3 regions of the Sulfitobacter pontiacus genome follow, and region 2 is predicted to be linked to each of the others. Evidence: riboswitches for the same ligand, from Rfam matches in the RefSeq annotation. Region 2 holds a riboswitch; each other region holds the start of a gene.
What was found. A riboswitch is a leader RNA that binds a small molecule or an ion and turns the genes downstream of it on or off. The one in region 2 is predicted to bind cobalamin.
Positions count from the first base shown of each region.

Region 1: another riboswitch for cobalamin. It lies ahead of AB1495_RS11305 (ABC transporter substrate-binding protein); the one in region 2 lies ahead of AB1495_RS04105 (DUF1636 domain-containing protein).
Region 3: another riboswitch for cobalamin. It lies ahead of bluB (5,6-dimethylbenzimidazole synthase); the one in region 2 lies ahead of AB1495_RS04105 (DUF1636 domain-containing protein).

Region 1 covers NZ_CP160849.1:2,304,314-2,308,814, forward strand. Annotated here, with positions in the region: gene AB1495_RS11295 (ABC transporter ATP-binding protein) at 1-397, opposite strand, end outside; gene AB1495_RS11300 (iron ABC transporter permease) at 394-1,422, opposite strand; gene AB1495_RS11305 (ABC transporter substrate-binding protein) at 1,443-2,459, opposite strand; cobalamin riboswitch at 2,603-2,802, opposite strand; tRNA gene AB1495_RS11310 (tRNA-Glu) at 2,924-2,998, opposite strand; gene AB1495_RS11315 (SDR family oxidoreductase) at 3,183-4,130, opposite strand; gene AB1495_RS11320 (AraC family transcriptional regulator) at 4,298-4,501, shown strand, end outside.
Region 2 covers NZ_CP160849.1:812,248-816,748, reverse strand. Annotated here, with positions in the region: gene cobN (cobaltochelatase subunit CobN) at 1-532, opposite strand, end outside; gene cobW (cobalamin biosynthesis protein CobW) at 539-1,573, opposite strand; gene AB1495_RS04105 (DUF1636 domain-containing protein) at 1,570-1,950, opposite strand; cobalamin riboswitch at 2,044-2,262, opposite strand; gene AB1495_RS04100 (cobyric acid synthase) at 2,430-3,890, shown strand; gene AB1495_RS04095 (biotin transporter BioY) at 3,986-4,501, shown strand, end outside.
Region 3 covers NZ_CP160849.1:1,875,641-1,880,141, forward strand. Annotated here, with positions in the region: gene AB1495_RS09200 (hypothetical protein) at 65-826, shown strand; cobalamin riboswitch at 863-1,041, shown strand; gene bluB (5,6-dimethylbenzimidazole synthase) at 1,091-1,771, shown strand; gene AB1495_RS09210 (hypothetical protein) at 2,010-3,008, shown strand; tRNA gene AB1495_RS09215 (tRNA-Thr) at 3,211-3,285, opposite strand; gene AB1495_RS09220 (hypothetical protein) at 3,370-3,570, shown strand; gene murA (UDP-N-acetylglucosamine 1-carboxyvinyltransferase) at 3,574-4,501, shown strand, end outside.

The DNA.
Region 1 (4,501 bases), 1.5 Mb from region 2:
CGCCAAAACCCGACAGATCCACATCCGCCAGCGCCTGCGTGACGATGGCGTCGTCCCCTGCGCTCCACCCGCGCAGGGCGGACAGCCACGGGGTGCGGCCCAGTTCAACGGCGTGGCGCACGGTGATGCGATCTGCGGTATCGGCGTGTTGTTCGATCAGGGCCAGCCGCTGCGCAATGTCGCGCTGGCGCATCTTTGCCAGCGGTGCGCCGTCCAGTTCGACCCGCCCGCGCGAGGGTTTCTGAATGCCGGCAAGCATATGCAGCAAGGTGGATTTGCCCGACCCGTTGGGCCCGATCAGCCCCAGCTTTTCGCCCGGCCGCAAGGACAGGGACACGTCGTTGACGATGGCGCGGTTGCGCACCCGCCAGCCCAGTTCGTGACAGGACAGAATCATGGCGACGTCCTTTTGCCAATCAGGATCAGCGCGAAAACCGGCGCGCCGACCAAAGCGGTCACCACTCCGATGGGCAGCACTTGGCCCGGTACAATCACCCGTGAAATCACATCGGCAAAGACCAGAAACACCGCCCCCGCCAGTGCAGATGCCGGCACAAGGATCGCATGACGGTGACCCACGACGATGCGCATGGCATGGGGGATCACCAGCCCGACAAAGCCTATCGCCCCGACCACCGAGACCATTACCGCCGTGACCAACGCCGCCGTGCCGATCAGCAGCAACTGCACGCGGCGCACCGGAATGCCCAAGGACGCTGCGCTGTCGCTGCCGAAGGTAAAGGCATCCAGCGCGCGGGCGTGCCACAGGCAGGCCAGCAGCCCGATCATCGCCGCGGGCAGGGCGCTTAGTACATCGGGCCAGCGCACGCCCGACATATTCCCCAAAAGCCAGAACATGATGGCACGGGCCTGTTCGGCATTGGCCGATTTCGTGATCATCAGCGCGGTCAGAGCGTTGAACATCTGGCTGCCCGCAATACCGGCCAGCACGATCACGCCCGCGGCCCGCAGGCCCACACCGCCCCCTGCCGCCTGCGCCAGCAAGGCCACAAAAGCGAAAGCCACCAGCGCCCCGCTGAACGCACCGATAGACAGCGAGATAGCACCACCCCCCAGCCCGAGGATGGTCACCGCAACAGCGCCGGTGGACGCCCCCGCAGAGATGCCCAGCAGATAGGGATCCGCCAGCGCATTGCGCAGCAGTGCTTGCAGCACGACGCCCGACAGCGCCAGACCGGCGCCGCAGCACATTGCCACCACGGCCCGCGCCATGCGGTAGTTCCACACGATGCCCTCGTCGATCTTGTCCACCGCATAGCCCGCGTTCAGCGCCTTGTTGGCCAGCACCTTCAGCACCACCAGCGGCGGGATAGAGACCTCGCCGATGGCCGCACCAAACAGCAGTGCGGCCAGCAGCACCGGCGGGATGATCACCCACCAGTGCCACTGCGGCCTGCGCATCACAGAGCGGTCGATTGCGGTCATTCGGCCAGATCAAAACCGGACAGCGCGTCAGCCATCGTTTCCAACGCATAGATCGCACGCACGGTCGGGTCCATCGCATGGGCGTCCATGGTGATGATGCGGCCCTCTTTCACCGCGGTCATCTCGCGGGCGACGGGATCGTTCATCAGGAAGGCGCGCTTTTTCTCGATGTCATCCGCAGGGAAGCGGCGGCGGTCCATTTTGGCGAGCACGATGAAAGTCGGGTCGGATTTTGCCAGAGTCTCCCATCCGACCAGCGGCCATTCCTCGGCCGAGGTCACGACGTTTTCAACGCCAAGCTTGTCCATCATATAGGCGGGCACACCCTGTTGACCTGCGACATAAGGGTCCGCCGCCATCTCGGACGACGAGAACCAGAACAGCGCCGAGGTGCCTTGGGGCAGGTTCAGCGATTTGGCTTTCTCGACCGCCTTTGCCTCGCGCGATTGCAGGTCTGCCAGCAGCGTGGCACCGGCGTCTTGCGCGTTGTAGATGAGGGCGAGCTCTTCGATGCTGGTATACAGCTGCTGGGTCGTGAACAGTTCAGATCGCGTGCCGTCCGCGCCGACAGAATTATCCTTGGCCGCGCAATCGGTGGGCATCACATAGGTCGGCACGCCCACCTCGTGAAAGCTGTCGCGGGTGCCGACCATACCTTCGGGGCCGACGTGCCATTCATACATCACGGTGACCAGATCGGGGCGTTTGCCCAACACGCTTTCAAAGCTGGGATCGTTGTCCGCCAGCCGTTCAATCGCATCGTTGGTGTCTTTGAACTCTGGCAAAACGGGGCTGAACCAGACAGAGGTTCCCGCGATCCGGTCCTGTTGACCCAGCAGATACAGGATCTCTGTCGTGGATTGCCCGATGGTCACGGTGGTCTGGGGCGCCGCATCAAAGCTGAGCGTATGGCCGCAGTTGTCGATGGTCAGCGGATAGTCTGTCTCTGCGCCAAGCGCGGTGCTGCCTGCGAGGCTCGCAATCAGGGTCAGGATGGAAAAAAATGTTTTCATATCAAGGGCTCCGGTTGGTCCGATGCCGGGGTCTTTGAATAGAAAGAGAAGGGGCCAGCCAAACGGCGCGCGGGCGCATTTTGGTCTGCGCGTGTGGTAAGATCCGGTCCCATCATCATCCTCTCCCGAGCAACCCCGCCCGGTGTTTCAGGTTCAGTGTCGGCAGGTCTCCTGACTGACGGATCGCGGCTGTCCCCGCCTTCCCGGACCTTTAGGCCCAGTGGCATGATGGAGGTAGCTCACCGTCTACAGTTGCGGGGGCAGTTCCGGTTCATCCACAGCAAAGCGCGGATGGCGAATTCCCTATTATTTCCCGAAGGAAACCGACCCGGTTTCGATGACAGTTGTCCGCCGACCCGTCAAGTTGCGTTTTGCGGTCATCATCGCGTGACAAAGGCAAATAACGCGGGCCACGGTTCCGCAGAACGGGCGAGAGGCACATAACAAACGGAAGGAAAACCAAGTGGCAGCCCGTAGGGGAGTCGAACCCCTCTTTTCAGGTTGAAAACCTGACGTCCTAACCGATAGACGAACGGGCCACTTAACTTGTGAGCGCTTCTTTAGGCAAAGCCATCGGCGGGCGCAAGTGCAAGCCGCATGAGAAAGCGGGGAAGTACGGCAAAAAAATCACAGATTTTGATGCCGTATTCTAAGGGGCGTATGGCGAGGGGGAATCGTCGCGTGAAACGCGCGCCGCGCGCGGGATGAGGGCGCGCGTTTCCCTTAGATTTCCCAGTGAAAACCCGTCGCTTTTTCGGAGACGGCCCAGAGTTTCTCCATCACGGGTTTGTCGTAGGCATGAGGGTTCAGCGTGCCTTTGCCAACGGGCCCTCCGGTTTGCATCCATCCGGTCGGGCCATAAAGCGCGCGCTGCGCCAACCCGTCTTCGGTCGCGCACATGACCTCGGGATACGCGCCTTTTTCGGCGGATTGCACCAGTGGCGTCTTGCTCATCATCCACCAGGTGACCCGTGTGAACAGCCCGCCGCTTGTGCTGATCAGCGAGGTCGCCGACGCGCCGGGGTGGCAGACGTATACCTCAACGCGGCTATCGGTGGCTTTCAGCCGGTCCTGAAGCTTATAGGCAAACATCATCTGCGCCAGCTTGCTTTGGCTGTAGACCGCGTTGGCGCTATAGTTCTTGTCCCAGTTCATGTCGTCGAACTGGATCGTCTTGATCCCCATGTTGTACCCGAGGCTGGACACCACGACGATGCGGCCCGCGCTTTCCTGAATGCGATCAAACAGCATTCCGCACAGCAGGAAGTGCCCATAGTGGTTGGTGCCAAGCTGGCTTTCGAACCCGTCAACGGTCAGTTGCTGTGTTGGCACCTGCGCGATGGCAGCGTTGCAGATCAGCGCGTCAATCCGGGGAACGGTGCGTTTCACCTCCTCCGCCGCGGCGCGCACGCTGGCCAGATCAGACAGATCCATCCGCACAAAGCTCACCTCGGCGTTGGCACCGAACGTGTCCTTGAGCGTTTTTACCGCGGCGATGGACTTATCGGCGTTGCGGTTCAGCATGACGACTTTTGCCCCCTTGGACAGCAGGATGCGCGTGGCCTGAAAGCCCGCACCGGCCGTCGTGCCGGTGATGAGATATGTTTTCCCCTTGAGCGATCCAAGGCGATCAGGTGTCCAGCCTTTGGGTCCGAAAGTCGTGTCCTTCATCGTCATGTTCCTTTTCGATGTCAGCGCGGCAGCGATGCGCGCTGTGTTTGATGTTGAAGAGTAAATAGCTCTCGGCTGTCTCTCAAAACAGGCGAGATCGTCGCGAATACTTGCCTGATTGTATCACGCGCTTGCGAAAGGCGGATGTGACGCAGTAGATTGCCCTCATGAGCAAAGACCAGATCAAACAGCTAATCAGGAACAACGCGACCCAAGAGGGGCTGACGGGAACCGGCATTGACGGGGTGCGCCTGTTTCGGGCCACGCAGTCGATTCCTTGCGTGCCGGCGGTCTATGAACCCAGCGTTATTGCGATCGTCAGCGGGGCGAAAGAGGCCGTGCTGGACGGGCACAGGTACATCTATGACGAC
Region 2 (4,501 bases):
CCGCCTCGGGCACGGTCTTGGCCCCTTTGGCCGGCCCCGCGTAAAGCCCTGCGGCCAGCGACAGCTGCGCCAGTGCCGCCTGCGCAGCCACCGCCCCGCCCGTATCGCACAGATGTTGCAAGCGTCTTAACGTCGAATGCGGCAGCGTCGACAGTGCGTCGAGCCGCGGGTCGGGTTGGCCGTCCGCAGGCAGCACCGCCAGCGCGATCTGCTGTTTGCGCGCCATATCCTGCAAGGTCGCCAGCCCGTAAGGCCAATAGCTTTCGCCCCCGATCAGCCGCACCAATACCGCCTTGGCCCCTGCAAGGGTCTGTTCGGCATAGGTATCGACCGACAACGGATGTTTCAGCGCGACCAGATTGGCCAGCCGCAACGACGGCAAGCCCCCTTCCGCACGATGCCAGCCCGCCGCGAAAGCCCCCAGATCACTGTCCGAAAAGGACAGCACCACCAGATCCGCCGGCGTCTGCCCCAGGTCTTGGGGCAGATCGCTTTGGTCCAGTCCGTGGCTTTCGCGAAAGACGACATGCATGGCGGCTTAGCCCTCCAGCACCGCGCGGATCGCGGCTTCGTTCACGTGATCATGCTCTGCGATCACAACCAGTTGGCTGCGGCGCGGCGTGTCCCCCCAAGGGCGGTCGAACTGGCTGCGCACGCGCTCGCCCACGGCCTGCACAAGCAGACGCATCGGTTTGTCCTGAACGGCGATATACCCTTTGACGCGCAGGATTTTCTGTTCGCGCGCCAAGCGCAACACGGCGGCCTCAAGGGTGGCGACATCGGCGACCTCGCCCATGTCGATCACCACGCTTTCAAAGTCGTCATGTTCGTGATCATCATGCCCGTCGTGGTGGCTGGGGCGCGCGTCGATGTCATCTTCGGCGGCGGCTTCCAGACCCAGCACAACGCGCGGGTCGATCACGCCTTCGGTCATCGGAATGATCGGCAGCTTGCGCGGCGCATGCGCCTCGATCACCTTGCGCGCAGCCTCGACGCCCTCGGGGCCCGCCAGATCGGCCTTCGACAGCAGCACGATGTCGGCGCAGGCGATTTGGTCTTCAAACACCTCGGACAAAGGCGTTTCGTGGTCCAGACTGTCGTCGGCATCGCGCTGCGCGGCCACGGCCTCCAGATCGGGGGCGAACTGCCCGCTGACCACGGCTTCGGCATCGGCAAGCGTAATCACGCCGTCCACGGTGATGCGCGACCGGATCGCTGGCCAGTCAAACGCCTTGAGCAAGGGCTTTGGCAGCGCCAGCCCCGACGTCTCGATCAGGATATGATCAGGCGTTTCGGGCAGGGCCATCAGGGCTTCGATGGTGGGGATAAAGTCATCGGCCACGGTGCAGCAGATACAGCCGTTTGCCAGCTCGACGATGTTCTCGGCGGGGCAATTGTCAATCGCGCAGGATTTCAGGATGTCGCCATCCACACCGGCGGTGCCGAATTCATTGACCAGCACGGCCAGACGCTTGGAGCCCGCGTTCTCCATCAGGTGACGGATAAAGGTGGTTTTGCCAGCGCCCAGAAAGCCGGTGATCACGGTAACGGGGATTTTGGTAAGGTTGGTCATTCGGTAGGCTCCTGTGGGGGAATGCGGGCGATGGATTGTTTGCGGAAGACCACGGGGCGTTCGCGCCAGGGCACCACGCCATCAGAGGTCTGGGCATAGGCAGAGACGCCATTCACGATATCGGACAAATGCGCGTCAGTGTCGAGATCGCCATACACATAAGTCCAGCGCGACGGCCCACCCGACAGGACCATCGAACAGCCCCGCGAACAGGCCGACAGACATTCGGCTCCGCGCAGCTGCACACCGTCGGGCAGATGCCCCGACAGCGCGTCAAACAGCTGTTGGCCGGGGCGCGGCGCGTCCTCGGCGGTGATCTGACCTGCGCGACAGGTGGTGCAGATGGTGACGGTGACCGGTTGATCCGTGGTGGTCATATCTTGCCTCATACGTCGATGGGCCAAGGGGGATCGCCAGCAGCGAACGACATGCGAACAGCGTTCTAGGCCAGTCGCGAAACACCCCGTTCGCCCGTTACAAACTATGCTGGCAGGTCTCCCGGCTTGCGGATCTAAGGCAGCTTGCCTTGCGAACCTTCACCTTCCCAGCCTGCGGGCCAGTGGTTGAAAGCTCTCTCCGGTCACGGTCGCGGGGGCGGCTGCGCTTGGCGCTGACCCAAGGCTGGATCAATGCGTATCGCGTTCCCTCTTCGCCTGTCTGGGACAGGAACCAACATACGCCCTGCATTGGTCATTTGCCCGCCTCTGTCAAGCTGCGCCTGTCATAACGCAGGGGCCAAACCCGCTTTGCGCGGATTTTCCCGCGGGCGACCAATGCGCAGGGGGCACGCGCGGACGCTTGACGGGATCACCGCAGGCTGACACCAATGACTGCACAAAAAACACGAGGTCCCGCCATGCCCACCCGCGCCATCATGATCCAGGGCACCGGATCGAATGTGGGGAAATCCATGCTGGTGGCGGGCCTGTGCCGCGCGGCCACGCGTCGGGGGCTTTCCGTCGCGCCGTTCAAGCCGCAGAACATGTCGAACAACGCCGCCGTCACCGAGGACGGCGGAGAGATCGGCCGCGCACAGGCCCTGCAAGCGATCGCCTGCAGACGGCCCCTGTCGGTGCATATGAACCCCATCCTGCTGAAACCCGAAACCGACAGCGGGTCGCAGGTGATCGTGCAAGGGCAGCGCCACAGCACCCTGCAAGCGCGTGACTTCAGCAAGGCCCGCGCAGGGTTGATGGCCCCCGTGCTCGAAAGCTTCGGTATCCTCGGGCAAAGCGCCGATCTGATCATCGTTGAAGGGGCGGGCAGCCCGGCTGAAACGAACCTGCGCCAGAACGACCTTGCCAATATGGGCTTTGCCCGCGCCGCAGGTGTCCCCGTTGTCTTGGCCGGAGATATCAACCGTGGCGGCGTCATCGCCCAGATCGTCGGCACCCAAGTGGTGATGGACCCAAAGGACGCGGCAATGATCACCGGCTTTCTGGTCAACAAGTTCCGCGGCGATGTCAGCCTTTTTGACGACGGCTACCGCGAGATTGAACGCCGCACCGGCTGGACGGGGTTCGGCACATTGCCGTGGTTCGCCAACGCGCATCTGCTGCCCGCCGAAGACGCGGTAGACCTGTCGCGCGCGCCCTCCGACGGGGGGTTCCACATCGTCTGCCCCATGCTCTCGCGCATCTCGAACTTCGACGACCTCGACCCGCTGGCGGCGGAGGCTTCGGTGCGGCTGACCATGGTCCCCCCCGGCACGCCGCTGCCCGCGGACGCCGATCTGGTGATCCTGCCGGGCACGAAATCCACCCGCGGCGATCTGGCTTTCCTGCGCGCCCAAGGCTGGGACATCGACCTTTATGCCCATGTGCGGCGCGGCGGCGCGGTGCTGGGAATTTGCGGCGGCTACCAGATGCTGGGCCGGTTTATCGAGGATCCGCAGGGCTTCGAGGGACCTGCGGGCCGCGAAGAGGGGCTGGGCCTGCTGGATGTTGAAACCCGCATGGCCCCGGACAAGACCCTGACCCGCGTCACCGCCGACCATGCCGCCACGGGCACGCAGATCGACGGCTATGAAATCCACATCGGACAGACGGTGGGGGCCGATTGCGCCACGCCCTTTGCGCATATCAACGGCATCCCCGACGGGGCAGGGTCGCGCGATGGCAAGATCACCGGCACCTATCTGCACGGGCTCTTTACCAACGATAGTTTCCGCAGTGCCTGGTTGGCGCAACTGGGGCTGGGGGCAGGGCCGACCTCCTACAGTCAGACCGTGGAAGATACGCTCGACGCGCTGGCCGACCATATGGAAACCCATCTGGACGTGTCCGCCCTGCTGGCCTGTGCCGCACCGGTTGCATAACACCCGCGCTGACCTTTGGTCACGATCACGACGCTTGCTTAATTTTGTGATCGCGGGGATACATGCCGTCAAATTTACGCAAAGGACCCTTTGTTATGGAACGTAACCTGACCCTCGTTGCGCTGTTCGCTGCCCTGATTGCAGCACTTGCGTTGATCCCGAAATTCTCGCTTGGCTTTGGCGTGCCGATCACGGCGCAAAGCTTGGGCATCATGCTTTGCGGGACCGTGCTGGGGGCCAAACGCGGCGCGCTGGCCGTGCTGCTCTTCTTGCTGCTGGTCGCTTTGGGGCTGCCGCTTCTGGCCGGTGGCAACGGTGGGCTGGGTGCCTTCATGCTGCCGTCCTCCGGCTTCCTGATCGGCTTCCCCGTGGCGGCTTTTGTCACCGGCCTGATCGTCGAAAAATGGTACGGGCCCTCGCTGATCATCGTTGCGGCGGTTGCTTCGGTCATCGGCGGGATCGTCGTGCTTTATATCTTCGGGATCATCGGCCTGTCGATTGCGCTGGATAAATCGCTGCTGGAATCCGCCGCGCTGGTGACCGTGTTCATCCCCGGAGACCTGATCAAAGCAGTGCTTGCAGGCTTTATCACCAGCGGTCTGGCCAAAGCG
Region 3 (4,501 bases), 1.1 Mb from region 2:
CCATGGCCCCGACCCACCTGCTTGCGCAAATGAAAGCGTGGGCGTCTGCGGTCACCATGGTCCCATGACAAATTTTTTCATCATGGGGGATGATATGAAAGTTACTTGCACACTACCAATTATCGCAACCGCGGCACTTCTGGCCGCTACCACTGTCAGCGCCGAAGGGTTCAGCCTGTCCGGTGCGCGCTCTGCCATGCAAAGCGACATCTCGTTCAACGTCATGCAATCCGCAGGGCAGGGGCAGATCAAGCTGCGCCATAAGGTCCAGCCCAAAGCGCAGGTCCGGTCCAAGACCGTGAGCAGCCGCAGCCGGTCTTTCCAAGAGCTCAGCGGGGTCAGCACTGCCGCCGACCTTAAAAGTCTCATCGCTTGGGCCGAGGCAGGTCCGAAGGGCTATGACGCCGTGCAATACGGGGCCAAACGGCTGCCGCCACAGCGTCCGACGCAAATGACCATCGGCGAGATCTACCGCTGGATCGACCGCACGCCGGGCCAACCGCATGCCATCGGTCGATATCAGTTCATTCCGTCCACACTGCGCAGTCTGGTGCGACAGGCGGGCCTGAGCAAGAATGACCGCTTTACCTCGGCGGTGCAGGACGGGCTGGCGGATATCCTTCTGGTCGATGCGGGGTTTAACGCCTTCAAGAAAGGCAAGATCAGCCGCCACCGCTTTATGGAAAACCTCGCGCGTATCTGGGCTGGTTTCCCGACCTCTAACGGGCGGTCCTATTATCACGGCTATGCAGGCAACAAGGCCGTCATCTCGTGGAACGAGTTCGACGCCGTAATGAAGAAGATTTTCGCAACCAAACGCGGCTGATCCCCGCGTTAGGGCTTGTTCCGGGCGGACAGCCGTGGCCCAATGGCCGGGTCTGGTGTCCGCCCCGCGGAAGAATCGGGAAGCTGGTGAAACTCCGGCACGTGCCCAACGCTGTAATGGGGATGGTTTGCGCATAGGCCACTGGATTATTCCGGGAAGGCGCGCGGACCAGACGACCCTAAGTCAGAAGACCGGCCAGACAGTACAGCTTGCCCCGCATGGACAGCGGGATTGGCGCATAAACGTATTGTTGGGGACTGAACAATGCCGATACCCTCTGCGCTGGCACCCGCCGCGCCTTTTTCAGATGCTGAACGCGACGCCGTCTACAAGGCGATCTTTACCCGCCGCGATGTACGCGATCAGTTTTTACCCGATCCAGTGGCCGAGGATGTGTTGCACCGCATACTGACCGCCGCGCATCACGCACCGTCCGTCGGGTTGTCACAGCCGTGGAATTTCATCGTCATCCGCGATCAGGCCGCACGCGATCAGGTCTGGCAAGCCTTCAACCGCGCCAACGAGGAAGCCGCCCAGATGTTCGAGGGCGACCGCCAGACAACCTACAGGTCGCTGAAGCTCGAAGGCATCCGCAAGGCGCCGGTCAATATCTGCGTGACCTGTGACCGCAGCCGTGGCGGTAAGGTCGTGCTGGGGCGCACCCATAATCAAAGCATGGATCTTTATAGCACCGTCTGCGCGATCCAGAACCTCTGGCTTGCCGCCCGCGCCGAGGGCATCGGGATGGGCTGGGTCAGCGTGTTCCGCGATGCCGATCTGCGTGACCTGTTGAAGATCCCCGACCGGATAGAAATCGTCGGCTACCTGTGTCTGGGCCACGTGGACGAGCTTTACCAGACGCCCGAACTTGAGGTGAAAGGCTGGAGCAAACGGCTCCCCGTGGACGAGATGATCTTTGACGGTACGTGGCAGGGCGACCCGTAGTCACCGTCCGTCCCGCTCACGTTGTCATCTCCCGCAGTACGGGTAATTTGCGCGGTCAGCGGAACTATGCCGGTTCCCTGACGTTGCCTTTGTGAAGCCAGTGCATCCCGCGTCTGGCACGCAAAGAGGAAGTATTCAAAATGGGCGGTATCATTTATCTCGTTGGTCTTGTGGTCGTGGTTATGGCGGTGCTGTCGCTGGTCGGCTTGGCGTAAGCAAACGCCGGGGAGGCATTTACATGAACACGACACTCACTGAAAAAACTGCCGATGGATCCTATGTCGACTGGCCCGCAATTTTCGCGGGCACTGTTGTCGCTGTGGCGATTGGCCTCTTGCTGACCACCTTCGGCGCGGCACTTGGCCTGTCGTCGATCACGCTGGACGGAACCGACAATTCATCGACGCTTGAACTGGTGCTGACCGCGCTGTGGATGGTGATCACGCTGGTCGCCTCCTATCTGGCCGGTGGTTATATCGCGGGCCGCATGCGCCGCCGCGTCGAAAGCGCCACGGATGATGAAGTCACTGCACGTGACGGGATCAACGGTCTGGTTGTTTGGGGCCTCGGCTCTGTGATCACCGCCGTGATGCTATCAAGCGCGCTGAGCTTTGCAGCCAATACTGCCGGCAACGTCGCAGCGGGTGCAGGCAAAGCGGCTGGTACGGTCGTCGAAGCTGCGGGCTCTGCCGTGGGAGGTGCTGCCTCCGGACTGGCCGATGCGGCGGGTGCTGCCATCCCGGATGAGGCCAAGAATGATCCGACAGATTACCTGTCGAACCAGCTTCTGCGCCCCAATCAGGTCGACCCCCTGACAGCCGATCCCGAGCAATTGGCAGAGCAGACCGCCAGCATTGTTGCGAATATCTACCGCACGGGTGAGGTGAGCGAGGAAGACCGGACCTATCTTGCCGGCGCTGTTGCCGCACGCACCGATCTGACCCAGGCGCAGGCGAAAGAGCGTGTGGACCAGATTGTGACCCAAGCGCAGGAAGCACGTCAGGAAGTCGAAGACGCTGTTGCCGCCGCCAAGGCCGAGGCTGAACAAGCTGCGGCAGAGGCGAAAGAAGCAGCGGTTGAGGCTGCGCAAACCGCGCGTAACGCCGGTATCCTGACCGCCTTTGTGCTGGCCGCTGCGTCGCTGATTGCCGGTGTGGCATCTGTCGCAGGGTCGGTCCATGGGGGTCGCCACCGCGATCAGGGCCGTCTGTTTGCCGGTCTGACATATCGCGGCTAAATTGCTTCACGTGAAAATCAAAACCCCGGCGGCGCAAGCGGTCGGGGTTTTCTTATACCATCGTGATTCGGGATGTTCCGGGGCAGGGAACGCTGCGACGCCTTCAGGCGCATCCATGGCACATGCCAAAACCGCAATGCCAGATAAATAAGGCCAGCTAAATAAGGCATCAGGGCAAAGCGATATGTTTAAAGGGGGGATCTGGTGCTGAAGGGGAGGATTGAACTCCCGACCTCGTCATTACCAATGACGCGCTCTACCACTGAGCTACTCCAGCACTGTGGGCGGGTGATTAGACCCATTCGCAATATGGTGCAAGCGTAATCTGGACCATATCGGTCCGCTGCGCTAGACAATCGACATGTCAAAGGATACCGCCCCACAAAAGCCGCCAAAACCCAATGTATTGCGGGAAGACAGGCTGAAAGCCGCGCTGAAAGCCAATATGGGCCGACGCAAGGCACAAGCGCGTGCGCGCAGCGACAAAAGCCAAAGCGACGACACGCAAAATAATAACGCGCAGACAGATAACGGGCCGACCGGCCAAACCAAGGAAGGCTGAACGATGGATTCGATTGTGGTCAAAGGCGGCGGTGCGCTGTCGGGACAAATTCCGATTGCGGGGGCCAAGAACGCCTGTCTGACGCTTATGCCCGCGACCCTGCTGTCCGAAGAGCCGCTGACGCTGACCAACGCGCCGCGTCTGTCCGACATCCGCACCATGACCGAATTGCTGCGGTCCCTGGGGGCAGAGGTGACATCGATGCAGGACGGTCAGGTTCTGGCGATGTCGTGTCATGGCGAGATCAACACGCGCGCCGAATATGACATCGTGCGCAAGATGCGCGCGTCGAACCTTGTGCTGGGGCCGCTGCTGGCCCGCGAAGGGCACGCGCAGGTATCACTGCCGGGCGGCTGCGCGATTGGTGCGCGTCCGATGGATATTCACACCGATGGTCTGGCCCTGATGGGCGCAGAGATCGACTTGCGTGACGGCTATCTGCACGCCAAGGCGCAAGGCGGGGCATTGAAAGGTGCGGTCATCGACTTCCCCTTTGCCTCTGTCGGCGCGACCGAGAACATCATGATGGCGGCGACCTTGGCCAAGGGCACGACGGTGATCAACAACGCCGCCCGCGAGCCCGAGATCGTGGATCTCGCGGATTGTTTGCGTGCCATGGGCGCGCAGATCGAAGGCGACGGCACCAGTCGGATCGAGATTCAGGGCGTTGACCGTCTGCATGGGGCCACCCACCGTGTTGTGACCGACCGGATCGAACTGGGCACCTATATGCTCGCCCCGGCGATGTGCGGTGGCGAGGTTGAATTGCTGGGCGGGCGCATCGACCTGCTGTCGGCTTTCTGCGAAAAGCTTGACGCGGCAGGGATCGACGTGACCGAGACGGACAAGGGTCTGAAAGTCGCGCGGCGCAATGGCGTGATCAACGCGGTTAATGTCACGACTGAACCTTTCCCCGGTTTCCCCACCGACC